2 regions of the Rhizobacter sp. P2_G4 genome follow, and region 2 is predicted to be linked to the other one. Evidence: riboswitches for the same ligand, from Rfam matches in the RefSeq annotation. Region 2 holds a riboswitch; the other holds the start of a gene.
What was found. A riboswitch is a leader RNA that binds a small molecule or an ion and turns the genes downstream of it on or off. The one in region 2 is predicted to bind glycine.

Region 1 (18,083 bases), on a different contig from region 2:
CGTTCATCCACCTTTGCAGAGTTGTCGGCCGTGCTCGTGTCGGCGGCCGCGGTGATCACCACGATCTTCGGCCTCTTCAACTCGGTGTTGAAGGATTTGATGCCGGTGGTGGAAGGCGCCGCGCAGGCCGTCAACGTGGTGGCCTTCGGCACGCTCGTCGTTCTGCTCGCGCTGGTGCTGGTGATCCGCGCCCGGCTGACGAAAACATCTCAGTACCTGTGGGCCGGCGTGGGTGTCGTCTGCCTCGTGGCCTCGATGTTCGTGTACCTGCGCTTCAGCGACCTGGTGCGTGACCGCGTGTACTTCTATCCGCCGGCCACGGCGCCGGGCATCGAGCAGAAACCGTACGTCAGCGCGCCGTACCACGACGCTGGAAGGAAGCGCGCAGACGGCATGGACGTGGCGACCGCTGTCAGCCAGTACGGCGGCCCCGTGTCGGTGGAGGGTCGCGAAGTGCTGTGGAGCGAAGCGGCGCAGTCGCGCGTGATCGGGCTCTTCGTTCGCTACTACATGGCACTCACGTTCCTGATGACGACCGCGCTCTTCGTGGTGGCCATCGCCGTGTGGCGCAGCCTCGGCAACACCGGCGGCAGGCGCAAACCGGTTGCGGCCGACACACCCAAGGCGCCTCCGACCGAACCGCTGTCCGGCTCGGCAGGCTGAGCCGTTCGCGGCGCGCAACGCGCCGCATTGCCCGCGAAACGTCGGGGGCTTTGCCCCTGTTTCGTTCCTGGTCTGTAACCACCCCCCGGGTTCTTCCTCATGTCGGCTGACGTCGACGCTGCTGTAATCCACATCCCAAGTGGAAACGATTCCACTTTCTCTGAATCCAGCAAGGAACGCCCTGATGGCAGCCCCCGATTCCACAGCTTCGACATCACGTCTGGCCCCACCCGCCAACTCGCGGATGGCTTCCAAAGATTTCACCTGGGGCGTGGCCACGGCGTCGTACCAGATCGAAGGCGCCATCCATGCCGACGGCCGCCTGCCGTCGATCTGGGACACCTTCTCGGCCATCCCCGGCAAGGTGCTCAACGGCGACACCGGCGAGTTTGCCTGCGACCACTACCGCCGCTGGCCGGAAGACGTCGACCTCATGGCCCAGTTGGGCGTCGACGCCTACCGCCTGTCGACCGCCTGGCCACGTGTGATGGACGAGCACGGCAAGCCCAACACCAAAGGCCTGGACTTCTACAAGCGCCTGTTCGACGGCCTCGAAGCCAAGGGCATCGAGCGCTTCGTGACCCTCTACCACTGGGACCTGCCGCAGCACCTCGAAGACCGCGGCGGCTGGCTCAACCGCGACACCGCCTACCGCTTTGCCGACTACGCCGACCTGATGAGCCGTGAGTTCAAGGGCCGCGTGAAGGCCTGGTGCACGCTGAACGAGCCGTGGTGCTCTGCCTACCTCGGCTACGGCAACGGCCACCATGCGCCGGGCCGCACCGACCCGCGCTTCGCCACGCAGGCCATGCACCACCTGTTGCTGGGCCACGGCCTGGCGCTGCAGGCGCTGGAGGCCAACGACCCCGGTGCCATGCGCGGGCTGGTGGCCAACATCGGCCGCGGCACGACCGACCGCGACACGCCGGCCGACCGCGAGGCCGCACGCCTCTACGAACTGCAGCACAACGACTGGGTGCTCGGCCCGCTGCTCAAGCGCGAGTACCCGAAGGACCTGTTCAAGCTGTGGCCCGGCACCGAGCCGCTGGTGCTGCCCGGCGACATGGACGTCATCCGCGGCAAGCTCGATTTCCTCGGCATCAACTACTACTTCCACCTCAACCTGCGCAGCGACGGCAAGCACGGCTTCGTCGACGTGCCGCTGGAAGGCGTGGAGCGCACGCAGATGGGCTGGGAAGTTCACCCGCAGGGATTGCAAGACCTGCTGGTCGATTTCAAGTCGCGCTACCCGAACCTGCCGCCGATCTACATCACCGAGAACGGCATGGCGTCCGACGACAAGGTCGTGAACGGCACCGTCGACGACGCCCAGCGCATCTCGTTCCTGAATCGCCACTTCGCGGCGATATCGGGTGCGATGGACAAGGGCGTGGACGTGCGCGGCTATTTCGTCTGGTCGCTGATCGACAACTTCGAGTGGGCCTTCGGCTACGAGCGCCGCTTCGGCATCGTGCACGTGGACTACGAGACCCAACAACGCACGCTCAAGCAGAGCGCCAAGTCATTCACCGAGTTCCTCAAGGCACGCGCCGCAGGCTGACGCGGCGCATTCATATCCATTTCAAAGAAGGGCCCAGAGCCCACCAACCGGAGACCACGACATGCAATTCACACTCAAGCAACTCGCCCTGGCCGCTGCCCTGCTGGCCGCCAGCACAGCACACGCCCAGAAGGCCAACGTGATCCACTGGTGGACGTCGGGCGGTGAATCGGCCGCCGTCAAGGAACTTGCCGACGCCTACACCAAGGCCGGCGGCACCTGGGTCGACGAAGCCGTGGCCGGTGCCGACAACGCACGTGCCGCCGCCATCAACCGTATCGCCGGCGGCAACCCGCCCACCGCAGCGCAGTTCAACACCTCCAAGCAGTACCACGACGTGATCGCCGAGGGCCAGCTGAACGACATCGACGCGGTGGCCGCGAAAGAAGGCTGGGACAAGTGGATGCCCAAGCCCATCGTCGACGCGATCAAGGTCAAGGGCCACTACTACGCCGTGCCGGTCAACATCCACAACCCGTCGTGGTTCTGGTACTCCAAGTCCGCACTGCAAAAAGCCGGCGTGACGGGCGAGCCGAAGAGCATGGACGAGTTCTTCGCCGCGCTCGACAAGCTCAAGGCCGCCGGCCTGGTGCCGCTGGCCCTGGGCGGCCAGAGCTGGCAGGAATGGATCACCTTCTACAGCGTGCTGCTGCACGTGGGCGGCAAGGATGCGTACCTCAAGTTCTTCCGCGACCATGACGCCGCCAGCATCAACAGTGAAGGCATGCGCAAGACGCTGACCGCGTTGAAGAAGCTGCACAACTACGTCGACGCCGGCTCGCCGGGCCGCAACTGGAACGACGCCACCGCGATGGTCATCAGCGGCAAGGCCGGCTTCCAGATCATGGGCGACTGGGCCAAGGGCGAATTCGCCGGCGCCAAACAGACGGCCGGCAAGGAATACGGCTGCTTCGCCGGCTTCGGTGCCAACGCGCCGTACATGGTTGCAGGCGACGTGTTCGTGTTCCCGAAGACTACCGACAAGGCGGCCATCGAAGCGCAGCACAAGCTGGCCACGGTGTTCACCTCGCCGGTGACACAGGTCGCGTTCAACAACAAGAAGGGGTCGATCCCGGTTCGCACCGACATCGACAGCAGCAAAATGGACATCTGCGCCCAAGCCGGCGTGCAGGCCATGAAGGACCCGTCGCGCCAGATCGCCAACCCCGATGCGCTGATGACGCCCGACATGGTCGGCGCCGTGCAAGACGTGATCACCAAGTTCTGGAACGGCAACCAGTCGGTGGACGACGCGATCAAGGCCTTGCAAGGCGCAGTGAAGGGCTGAGTTCGCCCGGCATGCGCGAGCCGTCGACATGCGTTTCGGCTCGCGCTTTTCGTCACCCGCTCAGGCTGGGCGGGTGGCAGCGTGCCGGCCAAAGAAAAACGCAACCGATGACCTCTCGTTGTACTGCATGAACACCGCCACCCTGCCCCGACCCCAGCCCGTGCGCCGAAAGCGCGCCGTGGCCGCGCAGCTCGCCCTGCTGCCGATGGCTATCACGGTGCTCGGTGTCTACATCGGCACCGTGCTGTGGTCGCTGCGCATCTCGTTCAGCAGCTCCAAGATCTTCCCGAAGAACGACTTCGTCGGCTTCGCGCAGTACGAGCGCTTGTTCGCTACCGAGCGCTGGACCGTCTCTCTGCACAACATCGCCATCTTCGGCGTGCTGTTCGTCCTTGCGTGCCTGGTGCTCGGCTTCTTTCTGGCCGTGTTCCTCGACCAGCGGGTGCGCGGCGAGAACGTGCTGCGCACGATCTTTCTCTACCCCTACGCCATGTCTTTCGTCGCGACCGGCCTGGTCTGGCAGTGGATGCTCAACCCCGGCCTGGGCATCCAGGCCGCCGTGCGCAACCTCGGCTTTCCCGACTTCCAGTTCGACTGGATCGTCAACCAGGACAAGGTGATCTACACGCTCGTGATCGCCGCCGTGTGGCAGGCCTCGGGCCTGGTGATGGCGGTGCTGCTGGCGGGCCTGCGCGGCATCGACGAGTCGCTCTGGAACGCCGCACGCATCGACGGCGTACCACGCTGGCGCTACTACCTCAGCGTGGTGCTGCCGCAGCTTGGGCCGGCCTTCGGCACCTCGTTCGTGCTACTTGCCGTCGGCGTGGTCAAGGTCTTCGACGTGGTCGTGGCGATGACGCTCGGCGGCCCCGGCAACGCCAGCGAAGTACCGGCCAAGTTCATCATGGACAACCTCTTCAACCGGGCCAACGTGGGCCTCGCCTCGGCGGCCTCCACCGTGATGCTGCTGACCGTGCTCGCGCTGCTGATGCCCTGGTGGTACGCACGCTCGGTGCAGTCACGCAAGCTGGTGCATTCATGAGCGCAGTCGTGGAACGAATCAACCCCTCCGTCGCCGCCCCTGTGCAGCGCAAGGCCGCGCGGCCGAAGTCGCACTTCACGCCAGCACGGCTCGGCCTCTATGCGCTGCTCATCAGCTCGGCCGCGTTCTTCCTGCTGCCGCTGTACGTGATGCTCGTCACCTCGGTCAAGCCGATGGAAGAGATTCACCTCGGCCGGCTGTTCGCGCTGCCGCTTGCCGCGACCTTCGAGCCCTGGGTGCAGGCGTGGTCGAGCGCCTGCACCGGCCTCGAATGCCGCGGCATCCAGGTGGGCTTCTGGAACTCGGTGTGGATCGTCGTGCCGAGCACCATCGCGTCGATCTTCTTCGGCGCGCTCAACGGCTATGCGTTGTCGTTCTGGCGCGTACGCTGGGCCGGCTGGCTGTTCGGCGTGCTGATGTTTGGTGCCTTCGTGCCCTACCAGGTGATGATCTACCCGCTGGTGCGCTCGCTAGCCACGGTGAACCTGTTCGGCACGCTCCCTGGCATCGTGCTCATCCACACCATCTTCGGCATGCCGGTGATGACGCTGCTGTTCCGCAACTACTACGCCGGCGTGCCGATCGAGCTCTTCAAGGCCGCGCGCATCGACGGTGGCGGCTTCTGGCGCATCTTCTTCCAGCTCATGCTGCCGATGTCGGTGCCCATCATCGCGGTGGCGGTGATCATGCAGATGACCAACATCTGGAACGACTTCCTGCTCGGCCTGGTGTTCGCAGGTCGCGAAAACCTGCCGATGACGGTGCAGCTCAACAACGTCATCAACACCACCACCGGCGAGCGGCTGTACAACGTGAACATGGCCGCGACCATGCTCACCTCGCTGCTGCCGCTGGCCGTCTATCTGATTTCAGGCCGCTGGTTCCTCCGCGGCATCACCGCCGGCGCCGTGAAAGGCTAGTGATGACGGCCACCACGCTCACTTCGTTCACTGCCCCCCAAGGGGGCGCAGTCCTTCCTTGGGGCGGCCCGGCGGAAGTCCTGATTCAAGGTTGAATATGTCCAACGTCACGATAGAAAACCTGGCCATCCAGTTCTCCGGCGTCCGCGTCATCAGCGAGCTGAACCTCGACGTGCAGAGCGGCGAATTCCTCGTGCTGCTCGGCCCCTCGGGCTGCGGCAAATCCACGCTGCTGCACAGCATTGCGGGCTTGATCGACGTGCAGGACGGCCGCGTCGACATCGGCGGCAACGACGTCACCTGGGCCGACCCGAAGGACCGCGGCATCGGCATGGTGTTCCAGTCGTACGCGCTGTACCCGACCATGACGGTCGAGAAGAACCTCTCCTTCGGCCCGCGCATTGCCGGTGTCGCCAAGGCCGAGATCGCACGCCGTGTCGAGCGTGCAGCGACGATGCTGCAACTCACCGAGCTGCTGCAACGCAAGCCCGCACAGCTCTCGGGCGGCCAACGCCAGCGTGTCGCGATCGGCCGCGCGCTGGTGCGCGAGGCCGGTGTGTTCCTGTTCGACGAGCCGCTCTCCAACCTCGACGCCAAGCTTCGCGGCGAGCTGCGGCGCGAGCTGAAGCAGCTGCACCACCGGCTCGGTGCCACCATGATCTACGTGACACACGACCAGGTGGAGGCGATGACGCTCGCCAGCCGCATCGCCGTGATGAAGGACGGCAAGATCCAGCAGATCGACACACCCGCCAGCGTCTATGCACGGCCGGTCAACATGTTCGTCGCCGGCTTCCTCGGCGCGCCGAGCATGAACTTCGTCGAAGGCAAATTGCAGCGCAGCGAACGCGGCACGCATTTCGTCTCGCCCACGCTGAACATCGACGTATCGACCTACCCCTTCGTCACGCCGCCGCAGCCCGATCAGCCGGCCGTGCTGGGCGTGCGGCCGGAGCACATCATGCTCTCGCCCCACGGCACCGAGCTGGCTGGCAGCGCCATCGTGTCGCTGGTCGAGCCGATGGGCTCCAACCAGGTGGTGTGGCTGGACGCGCAAGGCGTGTCGCTCGCGGTGGATGCCGACGCGCAGTTCACCCCGGCACTCGACAACCGCATTGGCTTCACCATCGCGCCGGCACACGTGTCGCTCTTCGATCGGCAAACACAGGCGCGGCTCTGACACTGTGGCCACCATCAAGGACGTAGCCCGTCTGGCCGGGGTCGGTCTCGGCACCGCTTCACGCGCGATTTCCGGGCGCGGCCCGGTCTCGGAGAAAGCGCTCGCGAAGGTGAACGATGCGGTCGCCACGCTGCAGTTCCGCCCGTCGAACGTGGCGCGTGCGCTGGCCTCGAAGACGCTCGGCATGGTGGGCATATACGTTCCCGACTTCTCAGGCAGCTTCTACGGCCCCATCCTGCAGACGGTGGACGGCGAGCTGCGCGCGGTCGACCGCCACATGGTCGCGGCCAACGGCTGCGGCCATGGCGACGCGCGGCAACAAGCGCTCGACGGCATTCGCTTCCTCTACGAGCGCGAGTGCGACGGCGTGCTGGTGATGACCAACGACCTCACCGATGGTGACTTCGCCGAACTCTTCGTGCGCCACCCCAAGCTTGTGCTGCTCAACCGCCACACGCCGGCCCAGCCTGGCCGCTGCTTCAGCACCGACCACGTGCTGGGCGGGCGGCTCGCCGCGCGCGCGCTGCTGAGCCAGGGTCACCGCGAGATCGCACTCATCAGCGGCCCGCACAGCGCCCCCGACAACGAGCTGCGCATTGCCGGCTTCCTCGACGAACTGGCGCAGCACAAGGTGCGCATCCCCAAGCGCCGCCGCGTCGATGCCGACTTCAGCTTCAACGGCGGCTACGAAGCGGCCGAGGAGCTGTTCGCCCGTTCACCGCGCGACTACAGCGCCCTTTTCTGCGCCAACGACGTGATGGCCATGGCCGCCATCTCGCACCTCGACAAGCTCGGCATCGACGTGCCTGGTGATCTCTCGGTGCTCGGCTTCGACAACAGCGATTTCTCGCAGTACACCGCGCCGAAGCTGACGACCATCCACGTGCCGATCGTTGAAGCGGCCGCCGCGGCCTGCCGCGCGCTGCTGAACCAGTGCTATGGGCTGGCGTTGCCGGTGACGCACGACTTCACGCCCGAAGTGGTCTGGCGCAAGTCGGTGGCGGTGGGGCCGTATGGCGCCACCTCGCCGCAGGTGGCGGGCACGCGGTAAGTCATCAAGCAGCGTAATCGGTGTTGAGCGAGAGCTCGCGCCAGCTCTCGAGTTCAGCCTGCATGCCGGCGAGCTTGCTGCTCACCGACTTGAATGCAATGGCCCCTGCCGTGAAGCGCAAAGGCGGCACGGGTTCGTCGGCCAGCCACAGCATCGCCTTGGCCAGCTTCGCCGGGTCCCCCGGTTGCCGCCCGTTGCGCTGCTCGAACGATGCGCGCAACTGCGCTCGCCGTTCGTCGTAGTCGGCCACCTCGCTGCCGCCGAAGCGCAGCGACTCGGCGGTGAGAAAGTCGGTGCGGAAGGGGCCGGGCTCGACGATCGTGACGCGCACGCCGAACGGGGCAAGCTCCAGCGCCAGCGACTCCGAGAAGCCTTCGAGCGCGAACTTGCTGGCGCAGTACAGCGAGCCGAACTCCACGCCGCGAATGCCGGCCAGCGACGAGATGTTGAAGATATGCCCTCTGCGCGCGGCACGCATCGCCGGCAGCACCACACGGGTCACGTTGAAGACGCCGAAGAGATTGGTGGCGAACTGGGCACGCGCGTCATCGTCGCTCGTCTCTTCGAACAAGCCGAGGTGGCCGTAGCCGGCGTTGTTGACCAATACGTCGATGCTGCCGAACCGCGACAAGGCCGCATCGGCCGCGGCTTGCGCCTGGCGCTCGTTGTTGACGTTCAGCTCGACGGCGAGAAGCTGGTCGCTGTCGGGACCGAGGCTGTCGCGCACGCTGGCCCGGTTGCGCCCGGCCGCGACGACCCGATCGCCGGACGCGAGTGCGGCCTGGGCCAGGTGAGCACCCAGCCCGCGGCTGGCACCGGTGATGAACCATGTCTTTTGCATCTTTAGGCTCCTTCGATAAGAGCGTGCATTGAAACGCCGCGGCGAGCTCACGCGATAGCCCGATGCTGCCGGGCTCTTGCACGATCCTGCCAACCCTGATTGATTCGTGCGCACCGCCCTTGCCACGCACGGAGGCGCCGGGTACGGTGACGACATGACGAATGCGCTGCCAGAACTGAGAACGCTGATTGCCCGCCACGCGAGGCCTGACCGGTACACCACCACCGTCGAAGGTGTCCGTGTGATTGCCTCGTCAGTGACCACGCAGTCGATGCACCACGTGACCGAGCCGACGTTGTCGGTCGTGGCCCAGGGCGCCAAGCGCGCGGTCCTCGCAGACAAGGTGTTCGAGTACGCCACCGGCCAGTACCTGGTGGTGTCGGTCGACCTGCCCATCGCCGGCCACATCGCACGAGCCAGCACCGAAGAGCCCTTCCTCGGTTTCGCCATGACCTTGAAGCCGGCCGCCATCGCGACCTTGCTGCTGGAAACCGCCGCAAGCGACCGCACGCTCGTGGAGACTGCTGGCCTGGGCGTGAGCAATGCGCCGACGGACTTGCTGGATGCCGTCGTGCGCATGCTGCGGCTATTGGATCGCCCGAACGACATCGCCGTGCTCAGCCCGATGATCGAGCGCGAGATCCTCTGGCGGCTTCTCGCCGGCGAACAAGGCGCGATGGTGCGGCAGATCGGCCTCGCCGACAGCCGGCTCTCGCAGATCAGCCGGGCTATCCGCTGGATTCGCGTCCACCATGCGACGGCTTTCAAGATCGAAGAGCTGGCCGACCTGGCAGCGATGAGCGCGTCGTCGTTCCACCGGCACTTCCGTGCGGTGACGTCGATGAGCCCGCTGCAGTACCAGAAGCAGATCCGGCTGCAGGAGGCCCGCGCACGCCTGCTGGCGCAGTCGCACGATGTGGCGGCCGTCGGCTACAGCGTGGGCTATGACAGCCCCTCGCAGTTCAGCCGCGAGTACAGCCGCTTGTTCGGTGCGCCGCCTGCACGCGACGTAGCGCGGCTGCGAACCTTCTCGGCAGCGGAACGCAGCGTGGCTTGAGGCGTTCACCAGAACCCGACCGCGCACGAGGCGCGGCCGGTCTGGCCAAGATCAGGCCTGCGCTTCTTGGAGCACGCTCGGCCGCAGGGCGGCGGTACCGAGGCTCTGGTCGATGGTGCCGGCGACCATCTCGGCCGTCACCGCCGACAGCGTCCAGCCCAGATGCCCGTGGCCGGTGTTGTAGAACACCGTGGGCAGTCGGCCCCGGCCGACGCGAGGCAGCATGCTGGGCATCATCGGCCGCAGGCCGGCCCAGGGCACGACGCTCTTCGTGCTGACACCCGGGAAGCACTGCTCTACCCAACGGATCAGCGGGCGGATGCGATCGGCACGGATGTCCATGTCGTGGCCGTTGAACTCCGCCGTTCCAGCCACACGGAAGCGGTTGTCGCCGAGGCGGCTGGTGACGAGCTTGGTTGCGTCATCGAGCAGGCTGACCGTGGGTGCGGCCCGGCGGCTCGCTTCGTCATTCAGGTTGACGGTGATCGAGTAGCCCTTGACGGGGTAGATGTTGACCCGATCACCGAGGCTCGCGGCCAGCGAGCGGCTGACCGTGCCGGCGCAGATCACCACGCTGTCGAAGACCGCGGTGTGCGGGCCATCGGCGCTGCTGACCGTGACCTTGGCCTGACGCGCATCCGCGGTCACCGCGGTCACGTTCTGCTGGTAGAGGCAGGTGACACCCAGGCGCACGATGGCGTCGGCCAGGCCGCTGGTGAACTTGTGGATGTCGCCGGTGGAGTCGCTCTCGGTGAAGTAGCCACCGTAGTAGCTGCCGGCAAGCGTGGGCTCGATGGCGCGCATCTCGTCGGGCGTGACGGCCCGACGCGGCAAGCCGCCTTCGGCCAGCAGCTGGCTGACCCGGCCGGCGTGGTCGAAGCCGGCCTTGTCGCGGTAGATGTGCAGGATGCCGCGGCGCTTGAGGTCGAAGTCGATGCCTTCGGCGTCGGCCCAGTCGAAGAGGTGCTGTCGCGCGGCGATGGCCAGGCGCGTGGTCTCGATGGTGTTGCGCCGATAGTGCGGGATGTTGGCCACGAACTCGGCGAACCACGAGAGCTTGTGCCAGCTGGGCCTGGGGTTGACCAGCAGCGGGGCATCGCTCTTGAGCATCCACTTCAGGCCCTTGAGAAGGGTGCTCCAGTGGGTCCAGACCTCGGCGTTGGAGGCCGAAAGCTGGCCGCCGTTGGCGAACGAGGTTTCCATCGCTGCATAGCGATTCTTCTCGTAGAGGGTGACGGCGTGGCCGCGTTTGGCGAGGGCGTAGGCGGTGGTGACGCCGGTGATGCCGCCGCCGATGATGGCAATGGTTTTCATGGTGCTCGAAGCTCCGACCGTCGAGAGGTTGAGGCCCGCCACGCAGGACGCGTGCCGGACACCCCCTCTGTTCGGAACCTGAGAGATTCACGCAGCGCCGCGGGTGGCGACACTGCGCTTGCTCCTTCGGTGGGCCGGGCGACGATGGGCCTGGCCACTCTTCAGAGTTTCAACGCATGGCACCGGTCCGTGGGGCCTGAGAGTTTCCGGGGTGGTTGCTCCTTCGGCGCCGGGCATGTCACTGGTGTGAACGCGCCCGGACTCTCCCGATGCCAGCTCGGCTGTGAGCCGACCTGTTGTGAACTGCGCGGATACCATACCAGCGACCCGACCGCAGACCCTCCTTTGTAGCACGACGCGCATGTCCCACGGAAGACGCCCCACGCTTCGCGACCTGCTGGCCGAGCCACGGGCAGTGTTGCCGACCGAAGCCGCCCCTGTCGAAAGCAAGTGAGGCATTGCCATGGAAGCCGTGCCTGAACACTTCGAGCACCCGCACGACGCAGCGGAGTTCAAGCGCCCTGCCCGCGCCGGCGTGGAGCTGTACCGTGCGCACATCGTGCGGTATGCCTTCGACCCGCACACGCACGAAGCCTTCGGCCTGGGCGCGATCGAGTCGGGCGTTGAGCGCTTCCGCTACCGCGGTGGTGACCACCTGGCACCGGCCGACACGCTGGTGCTGATGAATCCCGACGAGCTGCACACCGGTCGCGCCGAGACCGAGCAGGGCTGGTCCTACCGCATGGTCTACCTCGATGCGGCAGTGCTGGAAGAGGTGACCGGCGAACGCGGCTGGTGGTTCGCGCAACCGACCGTGCACGACCCGCTGCGCGCGCAGCAGGTGAGCCGCGGTCTGGCTGCGATGTGGGACGCGCCCGACGCGCTGGGGGGCGACAGCGCGCTGTTCGAGCTGCTGCAGCTGCTGAGGCCCCATGCGCGCGTCGGCGTGCCGGGCGTAGCGTCTAGCGGCATGGCTGCCGATACCTCGTTGGCACGTGCTCTCGCCTTGATGCAGGACGAGTATGCGAGCGAAATGACGCTGGAGCGCTTGGCCCGCGAGGCGGGCTTGAGCCCGTTTCACTTCTTGCGCCGTTTCAAGCAGCGCTACCACGCCACGCCGCATCAGATGTTGATGGCGCTGCGGCTGTTTCGCGCCAAGCAACAGCTCGCGGCAGGTGATCGCCCTGCCGATGTCGCTGCGGCTGTGGGCCTCGTCGACCAAGCCCATCTGACCCGCCGCTTCGCGCGCATGTACGGTGTGACACCGGCGCGCTACCAGGCGCAATTTCGTACAAGACCCGCCTCTCAGGCCTGAGCCACACTCGGCAATGAGCACTGGTTTGTTGTACGCCCTCGCAGCAGGGTTGATGTGGGGCCTCGTCTTCGTCGGCCCCTTGATGCTGCCCGAATACCCCGCCACGCTGCAGTCGTTCGGGCGCTATTTAGCGTTCGGGCTGATCGCGCTGCCGCTCGGCTGGCTGGACCGCAAGCGCCTGGCCGAGCTGACGCGTGCAGATTGGATCGAATCACTCAAGCTCGCGGCGGTGGGCAACGTCATCTACTACTTGTTCCTGGCAAGCGCCATCCAGCGCGCCGGTGGGCCGCTGCCGACGATGATCATCGGCACCTTGCCGGTGGTGATTGCCATCACCGCTAACCTGCGCTCAAGCAACAGCCGCGAGGCCAAGCTGCCCTGGCTGCGCATGCTGCCCTCGCTGGGGCTGATCGGGGTGGGTATCGCGTTGGTCAACCATGTGGAGATCGCGCACCTGCAGCAGGACCCGAACGCCGACGTTGCCCGCTATGCACTCGGCGCGCTGCTGGCCGTCGGTGGCGTCGCCTGTTGGACCTGGTACCCGATCCGCAACTCCGAATGGCTGCGTGCCCACCCCGACCGCAACCCACGCAGCTGGGCCACCGCGCAAGGCCTCGCCACCTTGCCGCTGGCGCTGATGGGTTATGCGCTCGCCTGGATCTGGAGTGCGTTGAGCGGCGACTCCTTCGCCATGCCCTTCGGCCCGCGGGCAGGCGACTTTCTGCTGCTGATGTTTGCGATCGGCCTGTTCGCCTCGTGGCTGGGCACGGTGTGCTGGAACGAAGCCAGCCAGCGCCTTCCTCCTTCGCTGGCTGGGCAGCTCATCGTCTTCGAGACTCTGGCCGCACTCAGCTACGCCTACGTGCTGCGGCAGCAGTGGCCGCAGCCGCAAACCCTGGCCGGCATCGGCCTGCTCGTCGCCGGCGTGATGTGGGCCTTGCGCACCAAGCCCGAACCGCTGGCCGCCGAAGGGCACGCATCCTGAGCAATCCGGGCATAAAAAAGCCGGCCCGCAGGCCGGCTTCAAACCTAGGAAACGTCTTCTATCAGAAGGCGTGACGCAGGCCGAGTTCGAAACCGGTCGACTTCTGGCCGGCAGCCAAGGCCAGAGCCGAGGTGGCAATGGCAGTCTTCGACGCACCCTTGTTGTCAAGGCGAGAGTACGTGCCGTACAGCGCGGTGCGCTTCGACAGGTTGTAGACATAGCCGATTGCTGCCAACGTGATGTCGTCAGCGTCGCTCGTAGCGGTAGCGGTGGTGCCGCCGGAGAGGTCACCCTTGCCGAGCGAAACACGCAGAACGCCTTGGCCGATCGGGGCCGTAGCGCCGACGTAGTACATGCGTTCCTTGATGGTCAGGAACTTGATCTGAGAGAACGAGCCCATCACACGAACGACACCGAAGTCATACGCTGCACCAGCGGTAGCGACCTTGTACTTGTCTGTGGCGGCGTTCGCTTCGGTCGTGCCGTAAGCGCCCGACACGTCCAGGCCACCCGACGCGAAGCCGAGTCGGCCACCGACGTACTTGTTGCCAACCGTGCCTTCACCAGCAGCCACGGCAACCGAGCCGTACACGCCGCCGATGTTCTTGGGCAGGAAGTACTGGACTTCGTTGTCAGCACGGGTGTTGGTGTTGACCGTGGCCGTCAGCTTGGATTGCAGGTTGGAGAACTTGCCCACGCCGTTGTCGCCGAATGCGTCATAGGCAGACATGGCGGTGTAGGTCGGCGTGAAGTCACGGCCCAGGCGCACTTCACCGAGGGTGGCGCTTTCCAGGCTCACCGTCGAGCGGCGGTGCCAGAACTTGCCGCTGGAGTTGATGGTGCCTTCGTCAGGGTTCAGGCCGGCTTCGAGCCAGAAGCCTGCCTTCAGACCGCCACCGAGGTCTTCGGTGCCGCGGAAGCCAAGGCGGCTGCTGTTGTAGCCGTCGGTGCCTTCTTGCCAAATGTTGCTGCCGCCGTTCTTGATATTGCGGACATTGGCATCGATCACGCCGAACAGCGTAACGGAGGATTGAGCAGAAGCCACGCCGGCGAAACCGGTGAGGACTGCGAGCGCAAGGAGTGATTTCTTCATGATTTGGTATTCCAACGGTTGGATGGAGAGTCAGCAGCGCAACTTCAGTTGTTCGCGTCTGCCGCGGACAGGTCCTGCGGAAGCCGAAGATTAGATCAACGAAGTGGAAACCCCTACGGTTTATCCCTGTTGATTGAAGAGATCGTTGGATACATGCGACGGTGTCTTCCAACCCACCCTCTTCATGCTTCTGACATCTTTGCTTGCTAGCCGAACAAGGCCTCGTCCAGGACCTCGATCCAGTGCCTGACTGGCACGGTCGTGCCAGTTTGCAGGTGCTGGATGCAGCCGATGTTGGCCGACACGATGACCTGCGCCTGTACCGCCTCCAGCTGAGCGAGTTTGCGATCGCGCAAGCGATGGGCCAGTTCCGGCTGAAGCACGGAATAGGTGCCCGCCGAACCACAGCAGAGGTGACTTTCGCCGGCGGCGAGCTGGACATCGAAGCCCAAGGCGTTCAGGTGCGTTTCCACACCGCCCCGCAGCTGCTGGCCGTGCTGCAGGGTGCAAGGCGGGTGGAACACGAGTTCACGCGCCTTGGGTTTGCGCAGCTTGTTCTTGAGTTTGGGCCCAATGTCGGGCAGCAGCTCGCTGAGATCTCTGGTGAGTTCGCTGATGCGCCGCGCCTTGTCGGCATAGGCGGCATCGTTGGCCAGCGAATGGCCGTATTCCTTGACGGTGACGCCGCAGCCCGACGCGTTCATCACGATGGCTTCTATCTGGTTTGACGATACGAGTGGCCACCAGGCGTCGATGTTGCGACGCATGTCGGCCAGCCCACCTTGAGTGTCGGCAAGATGGGTGCGGATGGCGCCGCAGCAGCCTGAGCCGTCGGCCACCAGCGTCTGGATGCCTGCAGCATCGAGCACGCGGGCCGTGGCGCTGTTGATGTTAGGCATCATCGCCGGTTGCACGCAGCCCATCAGCATCAGCACCTTGCGCGGGTGCTCGCGGGTCGGCCACTGGTGCGCTCGCGGGCCGGCCTTGGCGGGCACTTTGTCCTTGAGCACGGCCGGCAGCGCCGGACGCAGCGCCTGGCCCAGCTTCATCGCGGGGCCGAAGGCCGGCGAGGTGAGGCCTTCCTTGAGCAGCCAGCGCACGACACGTTCCTTCGCGGGACGCGGCACTCGCTCTTCGACGATGCGGCGGCCGATGTCGACCAACTCGCCGTACTGCACGCCCGATGGGCAGGTGCTCTCGCAATTGCGGCAGGTAAGGCAGCGATCCAGGTGCAGCTGCGTCTTGGGCGTGACGGGCTCGCCCTCGAGCATCTGCTTCAGCAGATAGATGCGGCCGCGCGGGCCGTCGAGTTCGTCACCCAGCAGCTGGTAGGTCGGGCAGGTGGCGGTGCAGAACCCGCAATGCACACACTTGCGAAGAATGGCCTCGGCCGCCTCGCCGTCGCGCGTGCCCTTGAACTCGGGGGAGAGCTTGGTCTGCATCAGGCGAGCGTGTAAGTCGCGCCCCAGAAATGGGGCCACGCCGTCCATTCGAAGGCCGTGGCGCGGTCCCCGAGCAGGCGGCGAAGGCCATCGGCGTCTGGAAAGTTCTTCAACACCTCGTGGGTCGAGCCATCATCGAGGCGGCGGCTCTGGTAGGTGTTGCCCAGCTCGTCGCTCCGCGTGACCGGTTGGCTGCTGCCTTCGACATACCGGTTGTCGATGAGCACCACGCGGGCGCCCGGTTGCAGACAGGCGTGCAGGCCATCGAGCCACTCCGCGGTGCGCTCCAAGGGCACGTGCGACCACCAGAAGCCGGCAAAGGCCGCGTCGAACTGCCGGGGTAGATCAAGCGCATACGCGTCGGCGAGCCGAAAGTCGACGCGCTCGTGCGGCAGCGGCTTGGTCCGCGCCAGGGCGAGCACTTCGTCGTTGACGTCGGTCGCCGTCCAGGATGCGCATTGCGCTGCCGCATGCGGAGTCCAGTAGCCGGTGCCGCAGGCGACTTCGAGCACGCGCCGGCCTTCGAACTGCACAGGCAACCACGCCTTGATGGCGGCAATGTCCGCCTGCCTCTCCGGCTTGTCATAGATGCGCTCGTATTCGCTGGCGCGTTGCGCGTAATAACGCTGCATGCTGTCGACGGTGGCGTGGCTCATCATCTACATCCCAGGATAAAGCCGGCCCGGGTTGAACACCCCGGCGGGGTCGAAAGCCTTTTTCAGATCGCGGTGAATGCGGTCCAGCGGCGATTTGAGCGGCGCGAACGCACCCCCCGCCTTGTGCTTTGCCATGAACAGCGACGCGTGCCCGCCGGCGCGGGCGGCAGCCTCGCGCACCTTGGCAGCCGAGGCCGAGGTGCACAGCCAGCGCTGCGCGCCATGCCACTCGATGAGCTGCTCGCCGGGCAGGATCAGCGGATTCGCCGTCTGAGGAACCGACACCCGCCAGAGCGCCACGCTGCCGCCGGCCACCGCCGCCTGCGCCTTGAGAAAGTATTCGTCGGTGTGGTTGCGCAGCCCGTCCCAGAACGGGCTGGCGTGCGCCGGCTCGATGACATCACCACGCAGCGTGGCGATGGCTGCCTGCACGGCCGCGAGAGCACCGCGCAGGCGCAGCAGCAGCGTGCCGTCCCACCAGGCGCTGGCATTCAGCGGCAGCGGCAATGCGCCCCAGGCGTTCAGTTGCTCGAGAGCACTCACCTGGTCGAGCTGGAAGCGCAGCGTGGCGGTGGCCGGCGCCATCGGCAGCACCTTGAGCGACACCTCGAGGATCACGCCCAGCGTGCCCATCGAACCCGCCAGCAGGCGCGATACGTCGTAGCCCGCCACGTTCTTCATCACCTGGCCGCCGAAGCTCAGCACCTCGCCTTTGCCGTTCAGCATGCTCGCGCCGAGCACGTAGTCGCGCACCGCGCCCACCGACGCACGCGACGGGCCCGACAAGCCGGCTGCCACCATGCCACCCACCGTGGCACCGGTGGCCGCATGGGTCACAAAGTGCGGCGGCTCGAAAGGCAGGCACTGGCCGCGCTCGGCCAACACGGTCTCGAGCTCGATCAAGGTGGTGCCGGCGCGGGCCGTCACCACCAGTTCGCTGGGTTCGTAGCTGGAGATGCCCGTCAGTCCGGTGGTATGCAAGGGTTCGCCCAGCGGCGCTTCACCATAGAAGCTCTTGCTGCCACCACCGCAGATGTTGAGCGGTGTGGCCGCAGACTGGGCAGCAAGCACTTGGTCGATCAGGGTCTGGAGCGCAGGGTCGGTGGGATTCATGTCTGCGCATATTCTCGCGCGGCTGCGTGCGGGTCCGCACGATCGCCCCGGCCGGCCCGCTCCACCTGCTTTCGCAGGCCGTCGAGGTCGAGCACGCGCAAGCCGCCGTACTCGATGCGGATCAGGCCCAGCGCCTGCAGCGAGTGCAAGGCCTCGTTCACCCGCTGGCGCGACAGGCCCACCAGGTAACCGAGCTCTTGTTGCGTGATGCGCAACAGGTTGCCCACGCCCGGGTAGAGCAGCGGGTGGAACAACGCCGCCAGACTGCGCGCCACGCGCGCATCGGGGTCGTTCATGCGGTCGATCTCGCGCGCGCCGATGAACTGGCCCAGCCGTTCGTTGAGCTGCTGCATCACGAAGCGGTTGAAGGGAATGCTGCGGTCGATCAACCAGTGGAAGGTGTCGACGCTGATGCCCGCCACCACGCTCTTGCGCAGCGCCTGGATGTTGTAGCGGTAGACCTCACGCTTGAGCACCGTGCCTTCGCCGAACCAGCCGCCAGGCGGTACGCCGGTGAAGGTGATGGGCATGCCAAGGTTCGAGTCGTTGCTCATCTTCAGCA
Region 2 (10,768 bases):
CTCAAGCGCTTCGCCCGCGGTGCGCGGCGCCATGTGAGCGAACAGCCGACCAGCCTGCGCGCCGGCGTGCTGGCCGAGCAGGCGTGCGCGTTGCTGTGGCAAGGCGAATTCCCCGCCGCGCTGCATGCGCTCGAAGCCGCCGAAGAAGACCTGCGCTGGCTGGGCGCGCCCCTCGTGGTGGCCGCCTTCACACGCACCACGCGAGCGCTCTGGCACGCCTGGCGCGGCGAACGCGAACCGGCGCTGGCGGCGGCGCAAGGCCTGCTCGACGACCTGGACGACCCGCTGAGCCGCGACCGGCGGGCGGTGTGGCGTGGCTACTACCAACTGTTCCAGGCGCGCATTGCGCTGCTGGTCGGCGAGGTCGGCCTGCTGCGCCAGCTGCAGCAACGCGTGCCGCTGCAGCGTGGCGCGCGGGAGCCCGCCCTGCTGGCACGGCAGCGCATCACACTTGCACCGCACCTGGCCTGGGCCGAGAAGCGCTGGGCCGACGCCTGCAGCGGCTACGAACAGGCCCTGGCGCACGAGAACCAGTTGCAGCTCTTCGGCCAGCACATCGAGGTGCGCCTGCGCCTTGCCCACGCGCAGCTGGCACAGGGCCGGTCGGCACAGGCCGTGACCGCGCTGATGCCGCTGTTGCAGGCGGCCCAAGGCGACCAGGAATGTGCGCCGCTGATGGCCGGCGTGCAGGTGCTGTCCGACCTCTCGCTCCTGGGCGCCGCCGCGCCCGCAGCCCTGCGCGATCGGCTGGCGCAATGGCAGCACCGCGCCCAGTCGCTGCAGAGCAGCGTGCCGGCCGAAGTCGGCCTGCCTGCGCCCTCGCCGATCGGCGACAAGCTCAGCGAACGCGAACTCGAGGTGCTGAAGCGCATTGCCGCCGGCGACAGCAACAAGCTGATCGCCCGCGCGTTCGACCTGAGCCCGCACACCGTCAAGCGCCACGTGGCCAACGTGCTCGACAAGCTGGGCTTGAGTTCGCGCGGCCAGGCCGCGGCCTGGTACCGGGAACACGGCTGACTGCGCAAAACCAACGCCCGAATGGCTCTTTTGGGCGATGCCGTACCGGCCCGGCTTGCCCACACTGCGCCGCATGTTCGTTATCCACCATGCCCACCTGATCGACCAGGCGGCACACACCGAGCCCCCCTTGCAGGCCGGTGAACAACGCTTCTGTGCCATCGGCCCCGCGTGTGGCGTGAACGCCTTCCAGGTCTGGATGCACACCTTGCCGCCCGGCGCTCACACGCCGGTGCAGCAGCACCAGGGCACCTTTGCCGCGCTGGTGCTGGCCGGCAGCGGCAAGCTGCTGGTCGACGGCGGGCCGCTGCGCTTCCAGTCGCCCTGCACGCTCGTCGTGCCGCCGGGGGCCGACTTCCAGTTCGTCAACAACGCTGCCGTGCCGCTGCTGCTGGCCAGCGTGTTCACCGCCGAGCCCCGCGGCCGGTGATCTGAACGGCCCGCCCGAAAGGGCGTGCATCCCCCTTTCGGGGTGGCCCGTCGCCAGACGGGCCAATGGCTCCTTCAGGCGATGCCTGGCCCGCCCCTTCCCGGAACACTGCCAACCCATGCCGAAGCTCGTTCGGCTGCACAACAAGCCAACCGCCAAGGAACACCATGAATACATCGACCCTGACCCGCCCGGCCGCCGCCATGCAAGCCACCAGCCCGGCCGGCCCGCGCTACGACATGTACCAGCCCATCCACAAGGGCCTGCGCGCCTTCATGAGCGACACGCTGTCGCGCATCGGCCGGGTCGACGTGTACGACGTGGAAGACCTGGCCCGCACGCTGGGCCAGCTCGAGGCGCTGCTGAATTTCTGCGTCAAGCACGTCGCCCACGAAAACGAGTTCCTGCACACCGCCATCCAGGCACGCCAGCCGGCCGCCGCCAGCCGCACCATCGCCGACCACGTGGAGCACCTGCAAAGCATCGAAGCGCTGCGCCTCGAAGCACGTTCCCTGATGGCGGTCGACGGCGACGAGCGCATGGCCAGGGCGTTGCGCGTGTACCGCCACCTGGCGCTGTTCGTGGCCGAGAACTTCCAGCACATGCACATCGAGGAAACGTCCAACAACGCCGCGCTGTGGGCGCATTACAGCGACGCCGAGTTGGCCGACATCCACAACCGCCTGCTGGCCACGGTGTCCCCCGAAGACACGATGGAAGTGATGCGCTGGGTGGTGCCTGCACTGAACCCGGTGCAACGCGCCGGGCTGCTGGCTGAAATGAAGAAGGAGGCCCCGGCCTTCGTCTTCGACGCGGTGATCGACGTCGTGCGCCCGCACCTCGACAGCCGCGACTGGAACAAGCTCGCGCGCGCCGTCGGCGTGCCTCAGCAAGCCGGTCTCGCGAACTTCGCCTGACCCGGCTTCCATCGATAACAAGGAGAAGCACGTGAACAAGTGGTTGAAGCGAGGCGGCATCGGCCTCCTGAGCCTGGCGGCGCTGGCCGCCGCGGCCCTCGCGGTCGGCGCCCAGCTGGGCGAACGCAAGATGCAGCGCAGCGTCGACGTGAATATCCAGCCGGTGGCCTTGCGCAGCGACGCGGCGAGCATCGAGCGCGGACGCTACCTGTACCTGTCGCGCGGCTGCACCGAGTGCCACGCCGTCAACGGTGCCGGCAAAGACGTCATCAACGACGGCAAGGGCATGCACATCCGCGCGCCTAACATCACGCCCGGAAAAGGCAGCGCCGTTGCAGGCTACAAGGCCGACGACTGGGTGCGCACGCTGCGGCACGGCATCAAGCCGAACGGCAAGCCCGCCATCGTGATGCCGAGCGAAGACTACGCGCGCTTCACCGACGACGACCTGGCCTCGCTGGTCGCCTACGTGCGGCAGATGCCTGCCGTCGACGGCGAAGGCGCGGTGCTGCAGATGCCTGCGATGGTGAAGGCGCTGTACGCCGCCGGCGTGATGCACGACGCCGCCGAAGTCATCGACCACAGCCAGCCGCCTTCACAGCCGGTCGCCGAGACGGTGAGCACACAACACGGTGCCTACGTCGTCAACTCGTGCATCGGCTGCCACGGCGCGCACTTGTCGGGCGGCAAGATTCCCGGCACGCCGCCGGGCTGGCCGGCCGCCGCCAACCTCACACCCGGCGAAGGCAGCGCGATGACGCGCTACGCCACGCCCGAGTCGTTTGCCGCCATGTTCAAGACCGGCAAGCGCCCCGACGGCACCGAGGTCAGCAAGGTCATGCCATTCCTGTCGCTGAAGGAAATGAACGACACCGATGTGCAGGCCGTGTACCTGCACTTGAAGAGCCTGCCGGCCTTCGCCGCGGGCAACCGCTGAATGGCGACATCAGCCATCTGTTCCACGGTCTGCGCAAGCGCAGCACCTGCTCCCTCAATCAAGTCGAGAACAAGCCCATGAAAAGAATCAACGCCTGGCTGGCGGCCTTGGCCAGCACCGTCGCACTCATCGCCTGTGGTGGCGGTGGCGAGACCGACAAGAACGATCCACCGGCGACGGGTGCCCGCGTCTCCGGCGTCGTGGTCGACATGGACAGCGACCTGCCCATCGCAGGCGCCCGCATCAGCGCCGGTGGGCGCGGCACGCAAAGCGGCAACGACGGCCGCTTCACCCTCACCGGGCTGGACGCGAGCGAGCGCCTGCCCGTGAAGGTGGAAGCCACCAGCCATGGCGGCAACGTCGCCATCGTCAAGCTGCCCGCCGACAGCCAGGCCACGATCCGCGTGCGCCTGCTCAAGCTCGGGGCGGCGCAGACCTTCAACGCCGAAACCGGCGCCACGCTCGTCATCCCTGGCAGCACGGCGCAGGCCCAGGTGCCGGCCGGCTCGCTGGTCGACGCCGAGACGGGCGCGGCGGTCATCGGCCCCGTGACGGCCAGCGTGACCAATGTCGACCCGGCGCGCGACCCCGAGCGCATGCCCGGCGGCTACACCACGCTGCAGTCAGGCGAGGTGCGCGCCATCGAGAGCTTCGGCGCCATCAAGGTCGACCTGCGCGACGCCACTGGCCGACGCCTGCAGCTTGCACCGGGCACCGATGCACGCATTCGCATCCCGCTGTCGACGCGCTCGTTGAATCCGCCGGCCTCGGTGCCCCTGTTCCACTTCGACGAAGCCACCGGCCGCTGGACGCAAGAAGGCGAAGCCCTGCTGCGTACCGCCGCCAACGGCGAGCGCTTCTACCAGGGTGACGTGACGCATTACAGCTACTGGAACGCCGACCAGGTGAACGAGACGGTGGAGGTGGAAGGCTGCATCTCCAAGGCCGACGGTTCACCCGCCGCGGGCGTGATCGTGAGCGGCAGCGGTGTCGACTACTCGGGCCGCACCTCGGCCATCACCAACAACGAAGGCCGCTTCGTGATGTCGGTGCGCAAGAACGCGGTCACCAGCATCTGGGCCGCGACCGACACACAGGTCACGCCCGTCACCGAGGTGACCGTCGGCGACACGGGTGGTGGCATTGCCGGCAGCTGCATGAAGCTCGATGCCTCGACCTCGCCAATCCCCGGCAAGCTCTCGCCGCGCATCATGCAGAACCCGCGCAACACCACGGTCGAAGCCGGCCAGCCTGCGCTGCTGCAGACCGTGGCCGAGGGCACGCAACCCATGACCTACAGCTGGAGCCGCAACGGCCAGGTGATCGCCAACAGCAACACCAGCGCGCTGTGGGTGTTCAACACCACGCCCGCCGACGATGGCGCCACCTTCACCGTGACGGCGACCAACGCCGCCGGCAGCGTGACCAGCGCCATCGCGCGGCTGAACGTAACCAGCACGCCGATGGCGCCGACCATCGCCACCCAGCCTATCAGCGTTACCGCAGTAGCTGGCGAGACCGCCACCTTCGCGGTGGCGGCGCAAGGCAGCGGCCCGCTCGCCTACCAGTGGCTGCGCAACGGCACGCCCATCACGGGAGCCACCGAAGCCATCTACCAATTGATCGCGGCCCAGGCCGACAACGCCGCGCTCTACAGCGTGCGTGTGAGCAACGCCGTGGACAGCGTGACGAGCCAGGCCGCCACGCTCACCGTGGTGTCGCCGCAAGCGGCACCGGTGATCACGACCCAACCCAGCAGCGTCGTGGCGAGCGTCGGCAGCAGCGCGAGCTTCGCCGTGGCGGCCACCGGCAGCGGCACCCTCAGCTACCAATGGCAGCGCAACGGCGCCAACATCGCGGGCGCCACCGCAGCCACCCTCATGCTCAACGCCGTGAGCGAAGCCGACAACGGTGCGCAGCTGCGCGTGGTGGTCAGCAACGCCCAGGGCAGCACGACCAGCGACGCCGCCACGCTCATCGTGGCCAGCGGCAACGAAGACCAGCAAGCACAGGCACTCAAGCTCATGCTGCTGTGGAGCGACGGCCTCACCGCCGCCAGCGCGCCGCTGCAATTTGCCGACGACGACCTCCGTGTCAAGCCCGTCAACGAGGTATGCCTCGGTGGCAACGCGACGCTCACGCTGGACGGCGCCGCTGCGCCGGCCGTCGGCCAAAGCCTGCCGCTGGGGCAGCACACGCTGGCAGCGCAGTTCGCGGCCTGCACCGGCGACTACGGCATCGGCTACGACGGCCGCAGCAGCGTGGCCTACAACTTCACCGACCCGTCGAACCTGACAGGCACGGCGCAGTCCACGATCACGAACTTCGTCTACAGCGACGTCGACGATCAGGGCGACCCCGTATCGACCCGCGTGAACGGCAGCGCCAAGGTGGATGCCGAGGGCAGCATCAACGGCAACGCCGAAACCCAGCGCCTGCGCTTCACGCCTGCGGCTGGCTTGTCACTGACCGACGTGGCCAGCAACACCGCGGCCGTGTTCAGCAGCGGCAACGTGCTCGTGCACAGCGTGACCGTCGAGACCGCCGCCGGCCTGCGCCCGCAGCTGTCGCGCCAGGAGTACGCGCAGCTGAGCTTCACGCGCGGCGGCGTGGCGTATATGAGCGACGGTTTCGTGCAGTTCGACTTCGACGACCAGGGCCGACTGAGCAGCGGCAGCGGCACGGTCACGATCAGCGCCAACGGCCAGCCGATGGCACGCATCAGCGCAACCAGCGGCAGCTTCGCGATCGACATCCTCTCGGCACCGCCCGGCTTCACTGCTGCGTCTCCTTCCATCCAGCGCACCCGCGTGGGCGCCGCCAAAGCACCGGCGCAGGGTGCTCGCAACAAGCGCTTCTGAAGCGGAAAGGAAAGTCATGAGCACCCCAAAGATCATCGCCGTGATCGGCGCCACCGGCGCACAAGGCGGCGGCCTCGTCCGCGCGATCCGCAACGACCCGAGCCGCAGCTTCGTCGCACGCGCCCTCACGCGAAACCCGGCCAGTGAAGCCGCGCGTTCGCTGGGCGTCGAAACAGTCGAAGCCAATCTCGACGACCCCGAAAGCCTGCGCCGTGCCTTCGATGGCGCGCATGGCGTGTTCGGCGTCACGGCGTACTGGGAGCATCACTCCCCCGAGCGTGAACTCGCCCAGGCCCACGCGATGGCGGCTGCCGCCGCCGCGGCGGGCATCAAGCACTTCGTCTGGTCGACGTTGGAAGACACGCGGCAGCGGCTGCTCGTGGGCAGCGGTCGCATGCCGGTACTGATGGGCAAGTACAACGTGCCTCATATGGACGCCAAGGGCCGGGCCGACGAGGTGTTCATCGCCTCCGGTGTGCCCACGACGGCGCTGCGCACATCCTTCTTCTGGGAGAACCTCATCCACTTCGGCATGGGACCTCGGCGCGGCGCTGATGGCGGACTGGTGTTCGCGCTACCGATGGGGATGAAGAAGCTGCCCGGCATCGCGGCAGCCGACATCGGGCAGTGCGCGCTCGGCGTGTTCCAGCATGGGGCTGACTACATCGGGAAGACGGTGGGGATTGCTGGTCAGCACCTCACCGGTGTCGAGATGGCAGATGCGTTATCGCGCGCTTTGGGCGAGCCGGTGCGCTATGAGGCGGTGCCGTTCGAGGTGTACCGCGGGTTGGGGTTTCCCGGAGCCGAGGATCTGGGGAACATGTTTCAGTTCAAGCATGACTTCAACGCCGATTTTTGTGAGGCTCGGTCGGTGGCGCATTCGCGCAGGTTGCATGCGGGGCTGCTGACGTTTGAGCAATGGGTGGGGCGGAATCGGGCGGCGTTGCCGATTGGGTGAGTCTGTCGGCGCTCGTTTACTTGTCTCATCCGTTGGACCCAAGTACGTTCACGAACCTCTTCGTTCAGACTAATTTCAGGACAGGTTCCGAAGGCAGCTAAACTCCGGCGGGTCAGGAGAGAGCTTCCACGTGAAGCCGCCGAAGGCGCAGGACCCCACAGAAATGTGAGGCTCGAACGCTCAGGCAAAAGGACTGGCAAGCGTCTCAGAAATGAGGCGTTCCTCGCTGGAGAGAGGCCCACCTTGAGTGGGTCCACCGAAGGGGCAAGCGTGTGTCGTGATCCGGCCCCGCCAATCTCTCAGGTAGAGCGGACAGAGAGGGCATTGCAAGTATTCATCGCCTCGGTGATGAATACTTGCTCCCACAAATGCCCTCGGAGAAATGCATGTCCGCTACCGACCCCCTGCTCAAGACACCGCTGCACGCACTCCACCTCGAACTCGGCGCCAAGATGGTCGCGTTTGCCGGCTATGAGATGCCGGTCAGTTACCCCAGCGGCATCATTGCGGAGCACAAGCACTGCCGCGAGTCGGCGGCGCTCTTCGATGTCTCCCACATGGGCCAGCTGCGCCTGGTCGGCGGCGATGCTGCCAAGGCGCTCGAGTCGCTGGTGCCGGTCGACGTGGCCGACCTCGCCGTCGGCAAGCAGCGCTACGCACTGCTCACCAACACCAGCGGTGGCATCCTCGACGACCTGATGATCACGCGGCGTGAGAACGATCTCTTCGTGATCGTCAACGCCGCCTGCAAGAGCGCCGACATCAAGCACCTCGTCACCCACATCGGGCACCGCTGCGCCGTACAGCCGCTGCCCGATCGCGCACTGCTCGCGCTGCAGGGGCCGAAGGCCGTTCAGGCGCTTCGCGCCTTGAATGCCGACATCGCCAAGCTCACCTTCATGACCGGCATGAGCGCCGCCATCGCCGGTGCCGACTGCTTCATCACCCGCTCGGGCTACACCGGCGAAGATGGCTTCGAGATCTCGGTCCCGGCCGAACAGGCCGAAGCCTTGGCTCGCGCCCTGCTCTCCCAGCCCGAGGTCAAACCTGCCGGCCTGGGCGCCCGCGACACCCTGCGCCTGGAAGCCGGCCTGTGCCTCTACGGCCATGACATCAACGAAGCGACCACACCGGTCGAGGCCGGCCTGACCTGGGCCATTCAGAAGGTGCGGCGCCCGGGCGGCGCGCGTGCCAGCGGTTACCCCGGCGCGAGCACCATCGAGTCGCAACTCGCCCACGGCGCGAGCAACAAGCGCGTGGGCCTGCTCGGGCTCGAGCGGGTGCCGGTGCGTGAAGGCGCGACCATCGTCGATGCCAAGGGCCACAAGCTCGGCCATGTGACGAGCGGCACGCTGTCGCCGACCGTCAACCAGCCCATCGCCATGGCCTACCTGGCCACCAACCATGCGCAGCCGCACCACGAGGTGTATGCCGAAGTACGCGGCAAGCGCCAGCCGATGCGTGTGACCCCGATGCCGTTTGCGCCGCACCGCTACTTCCGCGGCTGACCTTTTTCCGAACCCAAGACAAACCAGGAGCCTTTCATGACGACCATGTACACCCCCGATCACGAGTGGATCAACATCGAAGACCATGAAGCCGCGACCGTGGGCATCACGCTGCATGCGCAAGACGCGCTGGGCGACGTGGTCTTCGTCGACCTGCCCGAGCTGGGCCGCACGTTCAAGAAAGGCGAAGTCGCCGGCGTGGTGGAGTCAGTGAAAGCCGCCGCCGACCTGTACATGCCGGTCAGCGGCGAGATCGTCGAGGTGAACGAAGCCTTGCGCGCCGACCCGTCGCTTGCCAACAGCGATCCGCTCGGCAACGGCTGGTTCTTCAAGGTTCGCGTGGCCGACATGGCCGAGTTCGAACACCTGATGGACGCACCCGCCTACGACCAACTCGTCAAGAACCTCTGAGCCTTTTCTTTCCGCTGGAACCGTCATGTTGATGCACGCCCACAAGTCCCTCGGCGAACTCGAGAACCCGTCTGAATTCGTGGCGCGCCACATCGGCATCGCAGCCAGCGATGAGACGCAGATGCTGTCGGTCATCGGCGCCGCATCGCGACGTGCGCTGATCGAATCCATCGTGCCGCGCACCATCGCGCGGCCGGTGCCGATGGCGCTGCCCGCGCCGCTGACAGAAGCTCAGGCGCTGGCCGAGCTGAAGGCCATCGCCGCCAAGAACAGGGTGCTCAAGAGCTTCATCGGGCAGGGCTACCACGGCACGCACACGCCAGGCGTCATCCTGCGCAACATCCTCGAGAACCCGGCCTGGTACACCGCCTACACGCCTTACCAGGCCGAGATATCTCAGGGCCGCATGGAGGCGCTGATCAACTTCCAGACCATGGTGTGCGACCTCACCGGCCTGGCGATTGCCGGTTCCTCGATGCTCGACGAAGCGACCGCCGCCGCCGAGGCCATGACGCTCGCGATGCGCGTGGGCAGGAGCAAGTCCCCCACCTTCTTCGTCGCCGACGACGTGCTGCCGCAGACGCTTGAGGTGGTGCAGACGCGGGCTCGTCCGCTCGGCATCACCGTCGTCACCGGCCCGGCCGATGCGGCCGCGGAGGCACAGGCCTTCGCGGCGCTGTTCCAGTACCCCGGCGTGAATGGCGTGGTGCGCAACCTCGAGCCCGTCATCGCTGCCGTGCACGCGGCCGGGGGCCTCGCCATCGTGGCCGCCGACCTGCTGGCGCTGACGCTGCTCACCTCCCCCGGCGAGATGGGCGCCGACATCGCCGTCGGCAACACGCAGCGCTTCGGCATGCCGATGGGCAATGGCGGCCCGCACGCGGCCTACATGGCCACGAAAGACGAGTTCAAGCGCTCCATGCCCGGCCGCCTGGTCGGCGTGAGCGTCGACGTGCACGGCAACCCCGCCTACCGCCTCGCGCTGCAGACGCGCGAGCAGCACATCCGCCGCGAGAAAGCCACCTCCAACATCTGCACGGCGCAGGTGCTGCCCGCGGTGATCGCCAGCATGTACGCCGTGTACCACGGCCCCCAGGGGCTCAAGCGCATTGCGCAGCGCGTGGCGAGCTACACCGCGGTGCTGGCTGCAGGGCTGCAAGAGATCGGCGCGCCGCTCGCCAAGGGCGGGCGATTCGACACGCTAGAGGTGAGCACCGGTGACAAGACCGAGCAGGTGCTGATCGCGGCAAGCGAAGCCGGCTTCAACCTGCGCCGCGCGTCGGCCGAGTCAGTCGGCATCACGCTCGACGAGACCACCACACGTGACGACATCCGCGCGCTGTGGGAGTTGTTCGGCAAGGCCGCCTCGTCGTTCGAGAAATACGAGAAAGGCATCGCGCCACTGATTCCCGATGGGTTGCTGCGTAACAGTGCGTTCCTCACGCACCCGGTGTTCAACAGCCACCATTCCGAGACCGAGATGCTGCGCTACATCCGCAGCCTGTCGGACAAGGACCTTGCGCTCGACCGCAGCATGATCCCGCTGGGCTCGTGCACGATGAAGCTCAACGCCACCAGCGAGATGATTCCCATCACCTGGAACGAGTTCGCCAACGTGCACCCCTTCGCGCCACGCGAGCAACTGAAGGGCTACGACGAGCTCGACCAGCAGCTGCGCGACTGGCTGTGCCAGGCCACCGGTTATGCCGGCATCAGCCTGCAGCCCAAT

Region 1: another riboswitch for glycine. It lies ahead of AC1DYS_RS20090 (D-amino acid dehydrogenase); the one in region 2 lies ahead of gcvT (glycine cleavage system aminomethyltransferase GcvT).

What each region holds. Positions count from the first base shown of each region.
Region 1 is NZ_JBFUFG010000005.1:250,507-268,589, reverse strand. Features, by position in the region: gene AC1DYS_RS20135 (hypothetical protein) at 1-663, shown strand, start outside; gene AC1DYS_RS20130 (GH1 family beta-glucosidase) at 848-2,224, shown strand; gene AC1DYS_RS20125 (ABC transporter substrate-binding protein) at 2,286-3,512, shown strand; gene AC1DYS_RS20120 (carbohydrate ABC transporter permease) at 3,640-4,554, shown strand; gene AC1DYS_RS20115 (carbohydrate ABC transporter permease) at 4,551-5,474, shown strand; gene AC1DYS_RS20110 (ABC transporter ATP-binding protein) at 5,572-6,654, shown strand; gene AC1DYS_RS20105 (LacI family DNA-binding transcriptional regulator) at 6,659-7,705, shown strand; gene AC1DYS_RS20100 (oxidoreductase) at 7,710-8,546, opposite strand; gene AC1DYS_RS20095 (AraC family transcriptional regulator) at 8,653-9,603, shown strand; gene AC1DYS_RS20090 (D-amino acid dehydrogenase) at 9,655-10,917, opposite strand; glycine riboswitch at 11,091-11,196, opposite strand; gene AC1DYS_RS20085 (AraC family ligand binding domain-containing protein) at 11,381-12,232, shown strand; gene AC1DYS_RS20080 (DMT family transporter) at 12,246-13,217, shown strand; gene AC1DYS_RS20075 (porin) at 13,279-14,310, opposite strand; gene glcF (glycolate oxidase subunit GlcF) at 14,517-15,752, opposite strand; gene AC1DYS_RS20065 (class I SAM-dependent methyltransferase) at 15,752-16,408, opposite strand; gene glcE (glycolate oxidase subunit GlcE) at 16,412-17,521, opposite strand; gene AC1DYS_RS20055 (Crp/Fnr family transcriptional regulator) at 17,518-18,083, opposite strand, start outside.
Region 2 is NZ_JBFUFG010000007.1:203,573-214,340, forward strand. Features, by position in the region: gene AC1DYS_RS23480 (helix-turn-helix transcriptional regulator) at 1-1,017, shown strand, start outside; gene AC1DYS_RS23485 (cupin domain-containing protein) at 1,055-1,447, shown strand; gene AC1DYS_RS23490 (hemerythrin domain-containing protein) at 1,615-2,364, shown strand; gene AC1DYS_RS23495 (c-type cytochrome) at 2,396-3,301, shown strand; gene AC1DYS_RS23500 (immunoglobulin domain-containing protein) at 3,379-6,162, shown strand; gene AC1DYS_RS23505 (NmrA/HSCARG family protein) at 6,203-7,120, shown strand; glycine riboswitch at 7,224-7,326, shown strand; glycine riboswitch at 7,337-7,446, shown strand; gene gcvT (glycine cleavage system aminomethyltransferase GcvT) at 7,507-8,628, shown strand; gene gcvH (glycine cleavage system protein GcvH) at 8,665-9,039, shown strand; gene gcvP (aminomethyl-transferring glycine dehydrogenase) at 9,065-10,768, shown strand, end outside.